One region of the Methylobacterium litchii genome, then DNA from elsewhere that is predicted to be linked to it. Evidence: riboswitches for the same ligand, from Rfam matches in the RefSeq annotation. Region 1 holds a riboswitch; the other holds the start of a gene.
What was found. A riboswitch is a leader RNA that binds a small molecule or an ion and turns the genes downstream of it on or off. The one in region 1 is predicted to bind fluoride.
Positions count from the first base shown of each region.

Region 2: another riboswitch for fluoride. It lies ahead of crcB (fluoride efflux transporter CrcB); the one in region 1 lies ahead of AAHF99_RS06030 (CrcB family protein).

Region 1 covers NZ_JBBXMY010000002.1:182,554-190,143, reverse strand. Annotated here, with positions in the region: gene xoxF5 (lanthanide-dependent methanol dehydrogenase XoxF5) at 1-1,484, opposite strand, end outside; fluoride riboswitch at 2,100-2,169, opposite strand; gene AAHF99_RS06040 (EamA family transporter) at 2,285-2,722, shown strand; gene AAHF99_RS06035 (hypothetical protein) at 2,730-3,332, opposite strand; gene AAHF99_RS06030 (CrcB family protein) at 3,329-3,598, opposite strand; fluoride riboswitch at 3,821-3,883, opposite strand; gene AAHF99_RS06025 (winged helix-turn-helix domain-containing protein) at 4,372-4,725, shown strand; gene modA (molybdate ABC transporter substrate-binding protein) at 4,784-5,566, shown strand; gene modB (molybdate ABC transporter permease subunit) at 5,571-6,236, shown strand; gene AAHF99_RS06010 (ABC transporter ATP-binding protein) at 6,229-6,972, shown strand; gene AAHF99_RS06005 (sulfite exporter TauE/SafE family protein) at 6,974-7,590, shown strand, end outside.
Region 2 covers NZ_JBBXMY010000001.1:131,314-138,903, reverse strand. Annotated here, with positions in the region: gene hemJ (protoporphyrinogen oxidase HemJ) at 1-308, opposite strand, end outside; gene AAHF99_RS00690 (uroporphyrinogen decarboxylase) at 313-1,437, opposite strand; gene AAHF99_RS00685 (pyruvate, water dikinase regulatory protein) at 1,868-2,698, shown strand; gene crcB (fluoride efflux transporter CrcB) at 2,753-3,142, opposite strand; fluoride riboswitch at 3,216-3,291, opposite strand; gene AAHF99_RS00675 (hypothetical protein) at 3,333-3,845, opposite strand; gene AAHF99_RS00670 (hypothetical protein) at 4,008-5,297, opposite strand; gene AAHF99_RS00665 (tetratricopeptide repeat protein) at 5,291-6,196, opposite strand; gene AAHF99_RS00660 (vWA domain-containing protein) at 6,196-7,122, opposite strand; gene AAHF99_RS00655 (VWA domain-containing protein) at 7,119-7,590, opposite strand, start outside.

The DNA.
Region 1 (7,590 bases):
GACCACACCGAGAACTGCTCCGGATCGGACCACACGATCTTACCCTTCACGCCGTCCCAGGCGATGAAGTTGCCCATGCCGCCGTGGGAATTCGGGGCCGGGTACATCGAGAGGGTCGCACCGACGTAGGGCTGGCCCGGGGTGTAGGTCACCCGGAACGGCTCGTAGTCCATGCAGACGTGGTTGGTGGGAACGTAGAACAGGTTGGTCTTCGGCGAGAAGGCGGCGGGCTGCTCATCCTTGGAGCCGAGGGCCGCCGGGCAGATGCCCTTCGAGTTCACGTCCTCACCGTTCTGCTCGGTCGAGTATTTCGCCTGGACCAGCGGGCGGCCGTAGGTCTTGGACGACTTGTCCATGTCGACCTTGGACGCCCAGTTGACGGCCGGGTCGAACTTCTCGGCCACGAGCAACTCGCCGGTGTCGCGGTTCAGCGTGTAGCCGAAGCCGTTACGGTCGAAGTGGGTGAGCAGCGGGGTTTCCTTGCCGTCCACCTTCTGATCCGTGAGGATCATCTCGTTGATGCCGTCGTAGTCCCACTCGTCGTGCGGGGTCATCTGGTAGACCCACTTGGCCATGCCGGTGTCCGGGTTACGCGCCCAGATGGTCATCGACCACTTGTTGTCGCCCGGACGCTGCTTGGGGTTCCAGGTCGAGGGGTTGCCCGAGCCGTAGTACACGAGGTTCAGCTTGGGGTCGTAGGAGTACCAGCCCCAGGTGCAGCCGCCGCCGGTCTTCCACTGGTCGCCTTCCCAGGTCTTCAGCGAGGAGTCCTTGCCGATGGGCTTGCCGAGCGAGGTGGTCTTCTCGGGATCGACGAGGAGCTGGTCGTCCGGGCCTTCCGAGTAGCCGCGCCACACGCGCTTGCCGGTCTTCAGGTCGTAGGCGGTGATCGAGCACTGCACGCCAAACTCGCCGCCGGAGATGCCGACCAGCACCTTGTCCTTCACGGGGAGGACGGTGGCGGTGTTGGTCGCGCCCTTGCCCGGGTCGCCGTTCTTGACCGACCAGTTGACCTTGCCGGACTTCGCGTCGAGCGAGACGACGGTGGTGTCGGCCTGATGCAGGATGATCGCGCCGTCGGCATAGGCCAGGCCACGGTTGACCGTGTCACAGCACATGACCGGGATCACGGACGGATCCTGCTTCGGCTCGTACTTCCAGAGGATCTTCTGCTCGTGGTCGAGATCGAGGGCGTACACGATGTTCGGGAACGGCGTGTGCACGTACATGACGTTGCCGATCACGAGCGGCGCGCCCTCGTGGCCGCGCAGGACGCCGGTCGAGAACGTCCAGGCGACCTGAAGGTCCTTCACGTTCTTGGTGTTGATCTGGTCGAGCTTCGAGAAGCGGGTGTTCGAATAGTTCAGCCCGGGGAACGCCCAGTCGTTGGGGTTCTCCATCATCTTCATCAGGTCGTCGTTGGCCGAGGCCGGCAGCACGGTGGCGGCATAGGCAACTGACGCCGCGAGGGCGATCTTTTTCATGCGCGTTCCTCCGTTCAGACGCCGCGGCCAGAATTCGGCGTGGCCACGCGTCATGTCACGCGTTATCGCCGCTTTTCTATCCCCGAAGTTCCTCCGTTCAGGTCGAAAGCGAGCGATGCAGGTCTATCAAGGCCATTTGAGATTACAATAAGATTCTTCTAAGTGCGACAGTTTTTCTTGTGCCGTCAGCATATTTACTTATTGAGGCATGGATAATCTACCCGGCAAGCGATGCGCTTCCCAGGACCAAGTAAAACTGGCTTTTTAAAAAGATCTAAGATGCCAATTTTCTTCGATTATCGGTTTATTGCCGTTGACTCGAAGCTTGTTTTAGCTATCCTGACCTCTCCGACAAGTAAGACTGAGATCTAGCGAACGACTTAAGTTACCGCTCGGGAAGTTCGCTGGGTGCGGCGGGGTCTTCGGACCTCGCCGTTTTTTTCGTTCGAGCACGACGAAACGCGCGCGAAATCGCGCGCGTGGGGCAGGCTCAGAGCGGCGGTTGGTGGGATCGCATCGGCACACGGCTCACGCAGGATCCCGGCGACGGGATCGGGTTACGGGAGGTGCGCGGCCGGATGTGGGGACAGGCGCAGCCCTACCCGCGCCCGGAAGCGCACGGTAGGAGCTATCGTCCGGGCGTCGGGCCCGGCAGTTGTCGGGGAGCTCCATCCCCATCCCACGTCGGGCAAGGTGGCTTAATCCACCATCGCCGTCAATTACCTCGCGAGGCACGGCGGAAGGCGCGGCTCCGGAACTCCGGAGGGGTCTCGCCTCGGCCGCAACCAAGGGATTTGGCGATGAGAAACCTGGTGTTCGCCTGGCAGTTCTGGGCGCTGCTCTCGGCCGCCTTCGCGGCGCTGACGGCGATCTTCGCCAAGGTCGGTATCGAGAACGTGAACTCCGATTTTGCGACCTTCATCCGCACCGTGGTGATCTTGTCCGTGCTCGGCGCGATCCTCGTGGGCACGGGCGAGTGGCAGCCGCTCGCAACCGTCTCGCGACGCACCTACCTGTTCCTGGTGCTTTCCGGGCTCGCCACGGGCGGCTCCTGGCTTTGCTACTTCCGCGCCCTGAAGCTCGGCGATGCCGCGCGCGTGGCGCCCATCGACAAGCTCAGCGTGGTGTTGGTCGCGGTGTTCGGCGCAGCGTTCCTGGGCGAGCGGCTGGCGACCGTGAACTGGATCGGCGTCGGCCTCATCGCGGCCGGCGCCGTCCTGGTCGCCTTAAGGGTTTGAGGCGGGCTCAGGCCCCGCCGGCTGCGAAGGCCTCGTACAGGAAGTACAGGCCGTAGGCGGTCACCGCGACGGCGGCGACCCCGTCCAGGACGTAGGGCGGGATACGCCGGAACACGCCGATGCCGCGCAGGACGATGCCGAGCATGGCGATCACGACGAGCCCAAGGCCGACGCCGAGGGTCGCGGTCGCCGGCCCGTCACGTAGCGAGACCCCCAGCCAGACCACGAGGATCTCCAGCCCTTCCGCCGCCAGCGCCCAGGCGGCGACGCCGATCCCGCCGGCGTTGAGCGGCAGCGCCCAGCCGGTGCCGACGGGGGCGATGTCGTTCGTCTCCCGGAAGCCCGAGATGAATTCGTAGACGAGATAAGCCCCGAACCCGAGCAGCAGCAGGGCGGAAATCCAATCCAGCCAGTGCAGGGCGATGCCGTACGCCGCCACCTGCAACACCGCCGCCAGGATCGCCACCCCGGTCGCCCCGAGCGCGGACCCGAGCGCCACGCTGCGCCACCCGAACTTGTAGGCGGCCGCCGCGACCACGGTGGCGGCAATGAACAACTCCGTAAAGGTCACCTGGAAGGTGATGAGGGTTCCCACCCACGACGGGCTCACGCCGCCCCTCCGCCGACCGCGGCGCGCACCACCATCAGGGCCAGGAACAGCGCGCCCAGGGCCAGGACCACCGAGCCGGTCACGTAGGCGAACGCGGCCCCGGCCTGGCCCTTCTCGAAGAGGAGTGCGGCGTCCAGGGAGAATGCCGAGAATGTCGTGAAGCCACCGAGGATGCCGGTGGTCAGGAACAGCCGAAGTTGCATGGGCAGGCCGGACCTGAGGGCGAAATACTCGGCGATCAGGCCCATCAGGAACGAGCCGAGCACGTTGATGCCCAAGGTCCCGTAGGGAAAGGCCCCTGCGCCCAGCAGGCGCAGCGCGAGGATGTTTACCCGTGGCGAAGGGCGCCGCCAAATCCCGCCCCCAGAAACACGATCACGAAGCCCATTGCCTGCCCTCTCACCCTTTCGATCCGGGGCAGCAAGAAACCCGCCGCGCGGCGGAGCGGCGTCAGGCACGCTCCCGCCACGGACGGGCCACCTCGTGCCCGCGCAGCAGGAGCCATCAGCCCTTACGGGCGGTTGTCGGGAAGCTCCATTCCCATCACGCGCGCGGTCTTTAGCGCCCCAAGCCGCGACGCGTCAAAGGCGTCTGACGGTGGACGGCGCCTTGCTTGGACCGTCCCGGCCGGCAGGAGGTCGCCGGCGGCCCGCCTCGTCGAAATCCATACCGCTGCTCGGGGCACCCGCGGTCAGGCGTGCCGCCAGACCTTGAAGGGGGAGATCACCAGGATGCCCGCCAGCAGCGGCAGCAAGACGGCTGAGAGTGCCAGCCCGAGCAGTTGGCCGCATCGTGCCCATCGACCTTCCGTGCGACCTTGGAAAGCCGGCGTCGCCGATTCGTCACGTCACGGCTCGCCCTTCGGCGGCTGCTCATGCCCTGGCGGTTCTCAGGCGCGCTGAGCCGAGGTTCCGGGTCACCGTGAGGAGCGGCACCTAAGCCCGAAAGGCTGCGCCCGCAGCCGGCGCGGCCCTGGCGGTGCTCGGGTATGCGCGTCGTACGGAAGCCTGACGGCAATTGGCACCTGACGGGAGGTGGGATGGACGAAGCCCGCATCAGCCTACGTATCGAGTTGCGGGCCGACACCTTGCTCGGGCCGGGTAAGGTCGCACTTCTGGAAGGCATCCGCGAGACCGGGTCCATCTCGGCCGCAAGCCGCCGCATGGGCATGAGCTACAAGCGCGCCTGGTACCTGATCGAAACCCTCAATGCCGCTTTCCGCGAGCCCCTGGTCGAGAAGAGCAAGGGCGGCAAGGCGGGGGGTGGGGCGCGCCTGACCGCGACCGGCGATGCCGTGCTCGACGGCTACCGGCGCACGGAAGCCTCCGCCGCGAAGGCCGCGGCCAGCGAGGTCGAGCGGCTCTCCACGCTGCTCAAGCCAAGAGAAGATTGATCCGGGGAAGCGAGTTCTGCCCCTTGCGATATAGCCGATCAGCTATATCGTCCAGCGCATGCTTCGCATTCCTGCCCTCCTCATCGCCGCCGCCCTCACGCTCGCCCCCGTGGCAGGGGCCAGGGCGGATGCGCCCGTGCAAGTGGCGGCCGCCGCCGACCTGAAGTTCGCGCTCGACTCGGTCGCGACGCGGTTCAAGGCCGACACCGGCCAGGAACTCGCAATCACGTACGGGTCCTCCGGCAACTTCGCCCGGCAACTGGCGCAGGACGCGCCGTTCCAGGTCTTCCTGTCGGCCGACGAGGGCTTCGTGTTCCGGCTCGCCGATGCAGGTAAGACGGTCGATCGCGGCGCCCTCTACGCGGAGGGGCGCATCGTGCTGTTCGCTCCCCATGGCTCGCCAATGAAGCCCGACGCCGGGATGACCGACCTCAAGGCCGCCCTGGGGGACGGGCGGGTGCGCAAGTTCGCCATCGCCAACCCGGAGCATGCCCCGTACGGACGGGCGGCGGAGGAGGCGCTGGCCTCGCAGGGCCTGTGGGACGAGGCGAAGCCCCTTCTGGTCCTGGGCGAGAACGTGTCCCAGGCCGCACAGTTCGCGGCGTCCGGCTCGACCCAGGGCGGGATCTTCGCCTATTCCCTGGTTCTATCGCCGGAGGTGTCGAAGCTCGGCTCTTACGCGCTGATCCCGGCCGCCTGGCACAAGCCACTGCGCCAGAGGATGGTCCTGATGCGCCACGCCGGCGAGACCGCGAAGGCGTTCCAGGCCTACATGCAATCCCCGCCGGCCCGCGAGATCCTGCGCAGGTACGGTTTCGTGCTTCCGGGCGAGGCGCCGTGAGCGGATGGACTGGCAGGCCCTCTCGTTGTCCCTGCGCCTCGGGGCGCTGACCGTCCTGTTGCTTCTGCCGGTCGGGGTGGTCCTTGGCCGGTGGCTCGCCTTCCGGCGCTTTCGGGGGCGCTCGCTGGCGGAGGCGCTGCTGGCGCTACCGCTGGTGCTGCCGCCGACCGTGCTCGGGTACTACCTCCTGTCCGCGTTCGGCGGGGCATCTCCCCTGGGACAGGCTTGGCAGGCCGCTTTCGGGCATCCGCTCGCCTTCAGCTTCCCGGGCCTGCTCCTTGCCTCCGTGATCGCCAACCTGCCGTTCGCCGTGCAGCCCATGCAACGGGGCTTCGAGGCCATCCCGACCGACGTGCGCGAGGCCGCGGCGGTGTCGGGCCTGACGCCGTGGCGCATACTTTGGGCCATCGACCTGCCGCTGGCCTGGCCGGGCATCGTCACCGGGCTGGTGCTCGCCTTCGCGCACACCCTCGGGGAGTTCGGGGTGGTGCTGATGGTCGGGGGTTCGATCCCGGGTGAGACCCGCACGGTCGCGGTCGCCATCTACGACCGGGTGCAGGCGTTCGACATGGATGCCGCCGGGTCCATGGCGGCCCTGCTGCTGCTCCTGTCCCTGGCGGCCCTCACCCTGACCTACACCCTTTCGAGCCGGGTCGGACGTCGTGCATGACCGCTCGGGCCTCCACGTCCGCCTGCGACAGGACGGGCCGATCCCGCTGGCGGTGGACCTCGCATGCGGGCCGAGCGAGCTCCTGGCGCTCGTAGGGCCGTCCGGCGGCGGGAAGACGACCGTCCTCAGGACCATCGCCGGTCTGTATCGGCCGGGGGAGGGACAGGTGACCTGCGGCGGCACGGCGTGGCTCGACACGGGGTCTGGGATCGACCTCGCGCCGCATCGGCGACGGGTCGGAATGGTGTTCCAGTCCTACGCCCTGTTCCCGCATATGACGGCCCTCGGGAACGTCGTGGCGGCAATGGGTCACCTGCCCGAAGCCAGACGCGCGGAACGGGCCCGTGCGCTTCTCCGGCTGGTCCATCTGGACGGGCTGGGGGAACGTCGGCCGTCCGCGTTGTCCGGCGGGCAGCAGCAGCGGGTCGCGGTCGCCCGTGCCCTGGCACGGGACCCGGATGTACTGCTCCTCGACGAGCCGTTCGCCGCCGTGGATCGGCGCACGCGCCGAAGGTTGCAGGAGGAGCTCGGCGAGCTTCGTGCCACCCTGCGCATTCCCATCGTCCTCGTGACCCACGACCTCGACGAGGCGGTGAGGCTCGCCGACCGCCTGTGCGTCCTCGACCGCGGCACGACCCTTCAGTCGGGTCGACCCGGGGAGGTCCTCGGCTCGCCGGCCGGGAGCCGCGTGCGGGAGGCATTGGACCTGGACGGGGTGATGCAGGATGCAGGGTGAGATGCGATCAGCACCGAGGAGGGGTCCAGTCCCGGCGTTCCTCGGCGGCGGCCTGATTGGAATGCTCGGGGGGCTCGTCGGCCTCGGGGGCGCCGAGTTCCGGCTGCCGCTCCTGATCGGCACCTTCGGCTTCCCGGCCCTGGAGGCCGTCATCGTCAACAAGGCGACCAGCCTAGTGGTGGTGGCGAGCGCCCTGCCGTTCCGGGCGGGTTCGATACCGCTCGCCGAGGTCGCCGCCCACTGGCCCGTCATCGTGAACCTGCTGGCCGGCAGCCTGGCCGGGGCCTGGCTCGGGGCGGGCTGGGCCACGCGCCTTCGCTCGGCGACCCTGCACCGGGTCATCGCGGTCCTGCTAGTCGCAATCGCGGGCCTGCTTCTGGCCGGCCATGCACAAGGCTCAGGGGCGCCCGCGCTCGCCGGAGCGGCACTTGTCGCGGCCGGCGTCGCCGCAGGGCTCGTGATCGGCGTTGTGGCCGCCCTGCTCGGGGTCGCGGGCGGCGAGCTCCTGATCCCCACGCTGGTGATGCTGTTCGGCGTCGACGTCAAGCTCGCCGGCAGCTTGTCGTTGGCGGTGAGCCTGCCGACCATGGTCGCGGCGTTCGCACGCTACAGCCGCGA
Region 2 (7,590 bases), on a different contig from region 1:
ATCCGGGCGAGCCAGCCGTGGATGCCCGACATCGCCACCACCAGGGCGAACTTCGCCTGCAGCCAGGGGGCGGCGTAGTAGCCGCTCATCCAGGCCAGCGTCAGCCCGAACACCCAGGTCGCGATCATGGCGGGCGTCATGATCGCCTTGAGCAGGCGCCGCTCCATGATCTTGAAGGTCGCCGATTGCACCTCGGAGCCCGGCGGCAGGCTCGCGTGGTAGACGAACAGCCGGGGCAGGTAGAGCATCGCCGCCATCCAGGCGATGAGGCTCACGATGTGTCCGGCCTTGATCCAGTCGTAGAGCACGCCCCTAGCCCCTGAGCCGGGCGAGCATCCGCTCGACATGGGCCACCGGCGTCTGCGGCGTGATCCCATGGCCGAGGTTGAACACGTGGGGCGATCCCTGCACGGCCTCGCGGATGCCGTCCACGGCCGCGTCCAGGGCCGCGCCACCCGCGATCAGCGTTTCGGGGTGCAGGTTCCCCTGCGTGACCGTCGAGGCCGGTACGCGGCCTCGCAGGGCCTTCAGATCCACGCCCCAATCGACACCCACCGCGTCGGCGCCGGTCTCGGGCACCACGCGGGCATGGCCGTCGAGGCCGGAGCCCCGGGCGAAGACGATGATCTTGGCGCCCGGCACCCGGGCGCGGACCCCCGCGATCATCCGGGCGATGGGTCGGAGCGACCAGCGGGTGAGGGCGTCCGGTACCGCCCCGCCCGGCAGGGCGCTCTCGGTGACGTCGCCCACCGGCTCGACCACGTCGGCGGAGGCGGGGACCGCCTTGGGCAGGGTGCCGGCATGGGATTCGAAGATCTGCACGGCGTCGGCGCCGGCCTCGAGCTGGCGCACGAGGTAGTCGGTCTGCACCGTGACGAGGCGGTCGATCAGTTCGTCCACCAGCGCCGTGTCGCCCTCGGCGAGCGCCCGGGCGGGGGCGAGGTCGGGGGTGCCCCGGCCGCCGATCATGTAGCTCGCCACGGTCCACGGCGCGCCGCAGAAGCCGAGCAGCGTCGTCTCCGCCGGCAGTTCGGCCCGCAGCCGCGTCACCGTCTCGAAGACGGGGGCGAGGTGGGTCATCACCGCCCCGTCGCCCGCCTCGCGCAAACGCTCGAAGGCGGCGCGGTCGCTCAGGGGATCGAGGCGCGGGCCCTCGCCCTCCACGAAGCGCACGTCCTGCCCGAGGGCGTGGGGCACGACGAGGATGTCCGAGAACAGGATGGCCGCGTCGAAGCCGAAGCGGCGGATCGGCTGGAGCGTCACCTCCACGGCGAAGTCGGGCGTGTAGCACAGGTCGAGGAAGGAGCCCGCCGTCGCCCGGGTGGCCCGATACTCCGGCAGATAGCGTCCCGCTTGGCGCATCATCCAGGCCGGAGGCGGCCAGACCGCCTCGCCCGAGAGCACCTTCAGCATCGTCCTGTCCGGTTGAACCGTCATGCGCTCCCGTACCCGTTTCTTCGCCAACCGGCCCGGTCGCGACGATCCCCAGGGGACCTCTCATAAAGAGAGAGAGAGAATCTTAGACTCTGTTTTTTCTCTTGGAGGCTGATGAGCGGGAGCGCAACCGTATCCACACCCGATCCCCGGTTCGGCGCCGTTAACGGAGCTTTAAAGGATTTGCGCGAAGATGATGGAAGAGGGTTCCTGCTCAAGGCCTTGCGCCGGGTGGTGAGCCGGTCCGGACCCCGCGTGTCCGGCTTTTCCCGAACCGGGTGCGGAATCCGCCCCGATTTGACGGCCTGTGTATGCAGGAGTCGATAGCCGGACGGGGTTCTGCTCTGGACCGGCCGACCGGGCCTGCCTATCCACACTTATCGACTCCCCGGCGGTCGCCGTTGGATAACCGAACCGGCCGGAGACGCCGCGTATGGGCCGCAGCTACTTCCACCTACATCTCGTGTCGGATTCCACCGGCGAGACGCTCATCAATGTCGGGCGCGCGGCGGCGGCGCAGTACGAGGGCGTCTCGGCCATCGAGCACGTCTACCCCCTCGTGCGCTCCGCCTCGCAGCTGGAGCGGGTGATCTCGGAGATCCGCGCCGCGCCGGGCCTCGTGCTCTACACCCTGGTGGGGGGCGACCTCGGCCAGCGGCTGGAGATGGCGGCGCGGGAATCCGGCTCGCCCTGCCTGTCGGTGCTGCAGCCGGTCCACGACCTGCTGCAATCCTACCTCGGCACGCAGAAGGCGGCACGTCCCGGCGCCCAGCACATGCTGAACGCCGAGTACTTCAAGCGCATCGACGCGATGAACTTCACCCTCGCCCATGACGACGGCAACCTGCCGGAGGATCTGGAGGAGGCGGACGTCATCCTGCTCGGCGTCAGCCGCACCTCGAAGACGCCGACCTCGATCTACCTCGCCAACCGGGGCCTGAAGACCACGAATCTGCCCCTCGTACCGGGCATGCCGATGCCGCCGGCCATCGAGGCGGCGCGCAAGCCCCTGATAGTCGGGCTGTTCGCCTCGCCGGAGCGGATCATCCAGATCCGCCAGAACCGGCTGTCGAGCCTGAACGCCGACGAGAGTTCGATGTATGTCGACCGCGAGGCGGTGGCCGACGAGATCACCGCCTCCCGGCGGCTGTTCATCAAGAACCGCTGGCCGACCATCGACGTGACGCGCCGGTCGATCGAGGAGACGGCCGCCGCCATCCTCGACCTGCACCGCGACCACCGGATGAAGTTCATCGCGGAATAATCCAGGGGCCTTGCCCCTGGACCCCACCAAAGGGCTTGCCCTTTGGGATCCCCGTCAGGATGCGCTCAGGATGCCGCGCACCAGGGCCATGCCGGCGATCAGGCCGAGGAGGCCGCCCGCGACCGAGGCCAGGACGTAAGCGGCCGACAGGGCCGTCTCGCCCCGCTCGTACAGGGCGATGGCATCGAGGGAGAAGGTCGAGAAGGTGGTGAAGCCGCCGAGCACGCCCGTCGTCAGGAGCAGACGGGCGGGGTGGCCCGCTGCGCCGCGCAGGGCGAAGCCTTCGGCCAGCACGCCCATCAGGAACGAGCCCAGCACGTTGATGAGGAGCGTCGCCAGGGGAAAGCCCAGGCCCGGCAGCGTCCGCGACACCGCCACGTTGAATCCGTGGCGAAACCCGCCGCCGATCCCGGCGCCGAGGAAAACGATGAGGGTGTTGATCATGCCTGTCCCGTCCCGGTTGGACGAGCGGCCCGGCCGCGATGCGGGCACGCCCCCACCGCAGGCGAAAGCCGCCCTTGCGGTAGGAGCCATCAGCCCTGGCCGGTCATCCGGCAAGGCGGTTGTCGGGGAGCTCCATCCCCATCCCGCCGAGCGTTAACGCACGGGCGGGACGAGGGAAAGGGCCTGAACCCTACGCCGCGACGGCGAAGTGGCTGCGCTGCTCGATCTGCGCGACGTAGAAATCCTCGATCACGTCGCGAACCACCTCCGCGAGGTCGGCGCCGCGATGCTCGTCGAGATGGATGTCGCTGCCGATCACCCGGCCGATATGCGCGCTGGCGCTCGAACCCGGCACGAGACGCTCGTTGTAGCGCTGATGCAGGCCGGAAATCGAAATATAGTTCTTGCCGCCGAGCTCGGGGCCGTACTTGATCTTGATCTTCTGCTCGCTGTCGACCCCGCGCAGCTTGGCACAGAGCGTGACGAAGTTGTCGGTGTCGATCAGCAACTCCGTCCCGGTGATGCAGCCATGGGCGTTGTGCTCTTCGTTCAGCACCTCCGCCATCAGGTTCAGCACCTCGATCACCGGCTGGAGGGCGCGGGTGCCGTCGTCCAGCAGCTTCTGCCGGAAGCCGTTGCTGCGGGCATCGGCGGCGGCAAGACGGGTGCGGAAACGGTCCTTGACTTCGGTGGTATGCGGCATCGGTTTAGTCCTCCGGGCGACAGCGAAAACGCGGACTCTTCGTCCGTTGGTGTTCGGTCTACGGAGCGAATGCAGTTGACGCAAGATAGTGCAAAACATTGATGCTTGCTCAGGACTTGAGCGTTTGCTTAAAACCTCAGCCTGCCTGAAAAACAGGCAACATCATGCAGGTCCGTCGAGGGGCTTCAGCACGGGGGCGGGGCCGAATGCCCGGCCGGGCTCGCTCTTCGTCAGGGCGCGGGCCAGGGCAACGAGATCCGGCGTCGCGCCTCCGGTCGGGCCGTAGACGGCGCGGTCGAGGGCGGCGAGCGCCTCGCGGGTCTCGGGCCGCTCCCGCCAGCGGCGGGCGAGGGCGGGCATCGCGGCCTCGCCCGCCGCCACGGCGGCGCGGACGGCGTTGGCGTCGCCGGTCCGGGCGGCCCGGCGCAGGTCGCGGGCGATGACGGCAGGCAGGCGGAGCGTCCCCCGTTCCCGGCGGAAGCCGAGGAGGGCGAGGCCGAGCCCGAAGGCCAGCACGCCCGCCGCCACGGCGATCAGCGCGGAGGCGGCGGCGCCCTTGGCCCCGTCGGTCTCCCGGTCGGGCAGGCCGCCGCCGATCTGGCGAGCGGGGATCTCGGCCTCGCGCATGGTGCGCGAGACCGTGTCGAACCACGGGATGGCGATGGCGTCGAGGGGGATCACCTCCGGCACGCCGGGCTTCACGTCCCAGACATAGGTGGCGCGGGCGACGGGGCCGGCGGGGGTGATGATGGTCTCGCGGACGACCGGCCCGGCGAAGGTGATGATGCCGCGCGTGCGCAGGACCGGCCGGGGCGGCAGGCCCTCGGCGAGCATCCCCTGCGCCTCCAGCACCACCGTCCGCCGGACGGTCTCGTAGATCTTCACCGTCTCCGGGTCGCGGCTCCACGAATCGGTGATGCTCACGTCGCGGGCGGGGAGCCACCAGGGCTCCTTCGCGTCGGGGCCGCCGGTCGGGGCGGTCCAGGGGGCGACGGTGAAGGGGATCGGCTGCGAGCGCACGTCCACCACCTTGCGCTCGCCGACGTCGTTGACGGTCAGCCGGTGGACGAAGGGCTCGATGGTGAACGCGCCCGCATGGTGCGGGAAGATCGCCACCGTCCGGTCGAAGGCGATGGCGGTCTGGCCGTCGGGGAGGCGGGTCTTGCTCCAATGGTCGCGGCCGAGCTGCGTCCAGGTGAAGTTGGCGAGCGGCGGCTGGATCACCTCCTCCAGCAGGATCGGCTGGCGGTAGACCCCGTGGATCTTCAGGAGCACCATCTCGCGGGTGTAGGGCGTCGCCCCGCCGTTCAGTTCGGGGGTGACGGTGAGGGTGAGGTCACCGGGTTCCACCTCGGCGAGGGCAGGCAGCGACATCCCGGCCAGCAGCAACCCGGCGAGAAGCCCAGTCCGCCCTCGCCGCACCCCGCGACCCCAGTCCCAAAAAATCACCATGGGTTGCTCCCGGCGGGCATGGCGGTGCCGGCCTCGACGCGGCGGGCCTGCTCGGCCTTGAGGCGGAGCTTGAGGTAGCGGCCGGGATCGTCGGGCAGAGTCTGGAGCCACAGGCGGTCGGGGCGGATTTCGTGCGCCTCGAAGCTCTTCGTCACCCGGCGGGCCTCGCGCTCGGGGGCCTCGGCGACCATGGCGGGGCCGGTGCCGGAGCGGCCGCGCCCGGCGGCGTCGCCCACCGAGCCGCGTGCCTTGCCGCCGGCCGAGTCGATGGCAGCCTGTTCGGAGCGGCCCCGCCGGGCGACGGCGCTATTGCCGGGCAGCGAGGCGCTGCTGCTCGCTTCGCGGTTGCCGGCAAGGCCCTCGCCGCTGGACGAGGCGTTGACGTCGTCGTTCGGGTCCTGGTGGGCGGATTTGTTGTAGCGGGCGCCGTACTGCGCCGTGCCGTTGGCGATGCCGCCGCCGGGGCCGCGGTCGATCGCCTCTTCCAGCATCCGGGCGATCAGCGAGCGGTTGGCCTGGGCGTCCGCGTCGCGGGGGTTGAAGCGCAGGGCCTCGTCGTAGGCGGCGATGGCGCCCTGCAGGTCGCCGGAGCGGGCGAGCGCGTTGCCGAGGTTGTAGCTCGCCCGGCGCCCGCCGTTGCGGAACAGGGTGATGGCCTCGTCCAGCCGCCCCGCCTCGTAGACGGCGGCGGCCCGCCAAGCGGGGTCCTCGAATACCCGCGCGGCGAGGCCGGGCAGGTGGACGCTCATCAGCAGGCGCCCGACACCGGTGCGCGGCTGCGACAGGGCGACGAGGGTCACGATCCCCAGGCCGACGAGGACGAGCCCGCCGATCCGCGCACTCCGCCGCCACGCCGGCGGCAGGCCGAGGGTCCGGGGTGACGCGAGGGCGGCCGGCATCAGGCGCTCCGTCGGAACAGCAGGAGGGCGGGTAGGGCCGCCAGGGCGAGCAGCCAACGCCCGAGATCGGCGAAGGCGACGACGCCGTAGCCGCCGGCCGCGAGGTGCTGGGCGGTGGGCGCAGCCACCGCGTCGAGCACGGGGGTCGCGGCACGGATCTCGGCGCTGGTGCCGCCACCCGCCGCCGCGAGGCGCTGGAGGGGCCCCGGATCCGGCTTCGGCACGCCCGGCGGCAGGGCCTTCGTGGCGGGGACGAACAGGGTGTCGAGGCGCCAGCCCCGGGCGCGGATCGCCCCGGCCTCGCGCAGGGCGGCCTCGCCGATGCCGTCGCCGTCGCTGATCAGCACTACGTTGGCGGCGATCACGTTGGCCTCGGCGAGGGTCCGGCTGGCCAGCGCGAGGCCGCGCTCCGGGTGGCTGCCCCGGTCGGGCACCGTGTCGGCGTCGAGGGAGAAGAGCGTGGTGCCGAGGCTGTCCCGGTCGGTGGTGGGGGAGGCGGCGAGGTAGGCGTCGCCGGCATAGATCACCAAGGCGACGGGGCGGGTGCCGGCGGCCTGCGCGACGGAGGCGGCGGCCTCGCGCACGCCCTGCAGGTTGCCGCCCTCGGCGACCGAGCGGGAGAGGTCGACGACGAGGATCGTCTCGTCGAGGTTGCGGAACGTGCCGGTGTCCCGGCGCTCCACCGCCGGCCCGGCGAGGCCGAGGACGAGACCCGCCGCGCAGAGCCCCGCCGCGAGGTTGGCGCCACGCTTGCCGCCGAGCACCGATCCGGTGCGCGAGAGGTAGGCCATCAGGGCGGGATCGACCTCCCGGCCCCAATCGCCGAGCGGCGCCGCCCGGCGCACGGCATAGAGCGCCAGGGCGACGACGATGGGGAGCGCCGCGAGCCACCAGGGCCGCAGGAGGGTGAGTCCGGCGAGCGTCATGCGCTCCTCCGCACGGCGAGCAGCCCCACGGCGAAGGCCAGTGCCAGGGCGCCCGGCCAGACCCACAGATCCTTGCGCAGGGGCAGCGGCGGGGGCGGGGTGCGCCCGCCCTCCAGGGTGTCGATGGCCTGCGCCACGGTGACGAGGTCGTCCGTGGTCTTCACCCGGAAGAAGCGCCCGCCGCTCGTCTCGGCCATGGTCTTCAGGGTCTCGCTGTCGACCACGTCCTGCTCGCCGTTGGCGTCGGCGAGGTCGCGGGGGCCGAGCGCGATGGTGTAGACGCGCACGCCGATCTCCTTGGCGAGGTCGGCCACGTCCTTCGGCGCGGTCTGGCCGGCATTGTTGGCGCCGTCCGAGAGCAGCACCACCGCCTTCGTCGCGGCGGGGCGCCCCTCGGGAATGTTCGCGTCGCGCGGGTCGAGGCGGCGCAGGGCGAGGCCGAGCCCGTCGCCGATGCCGGTGGAGCGG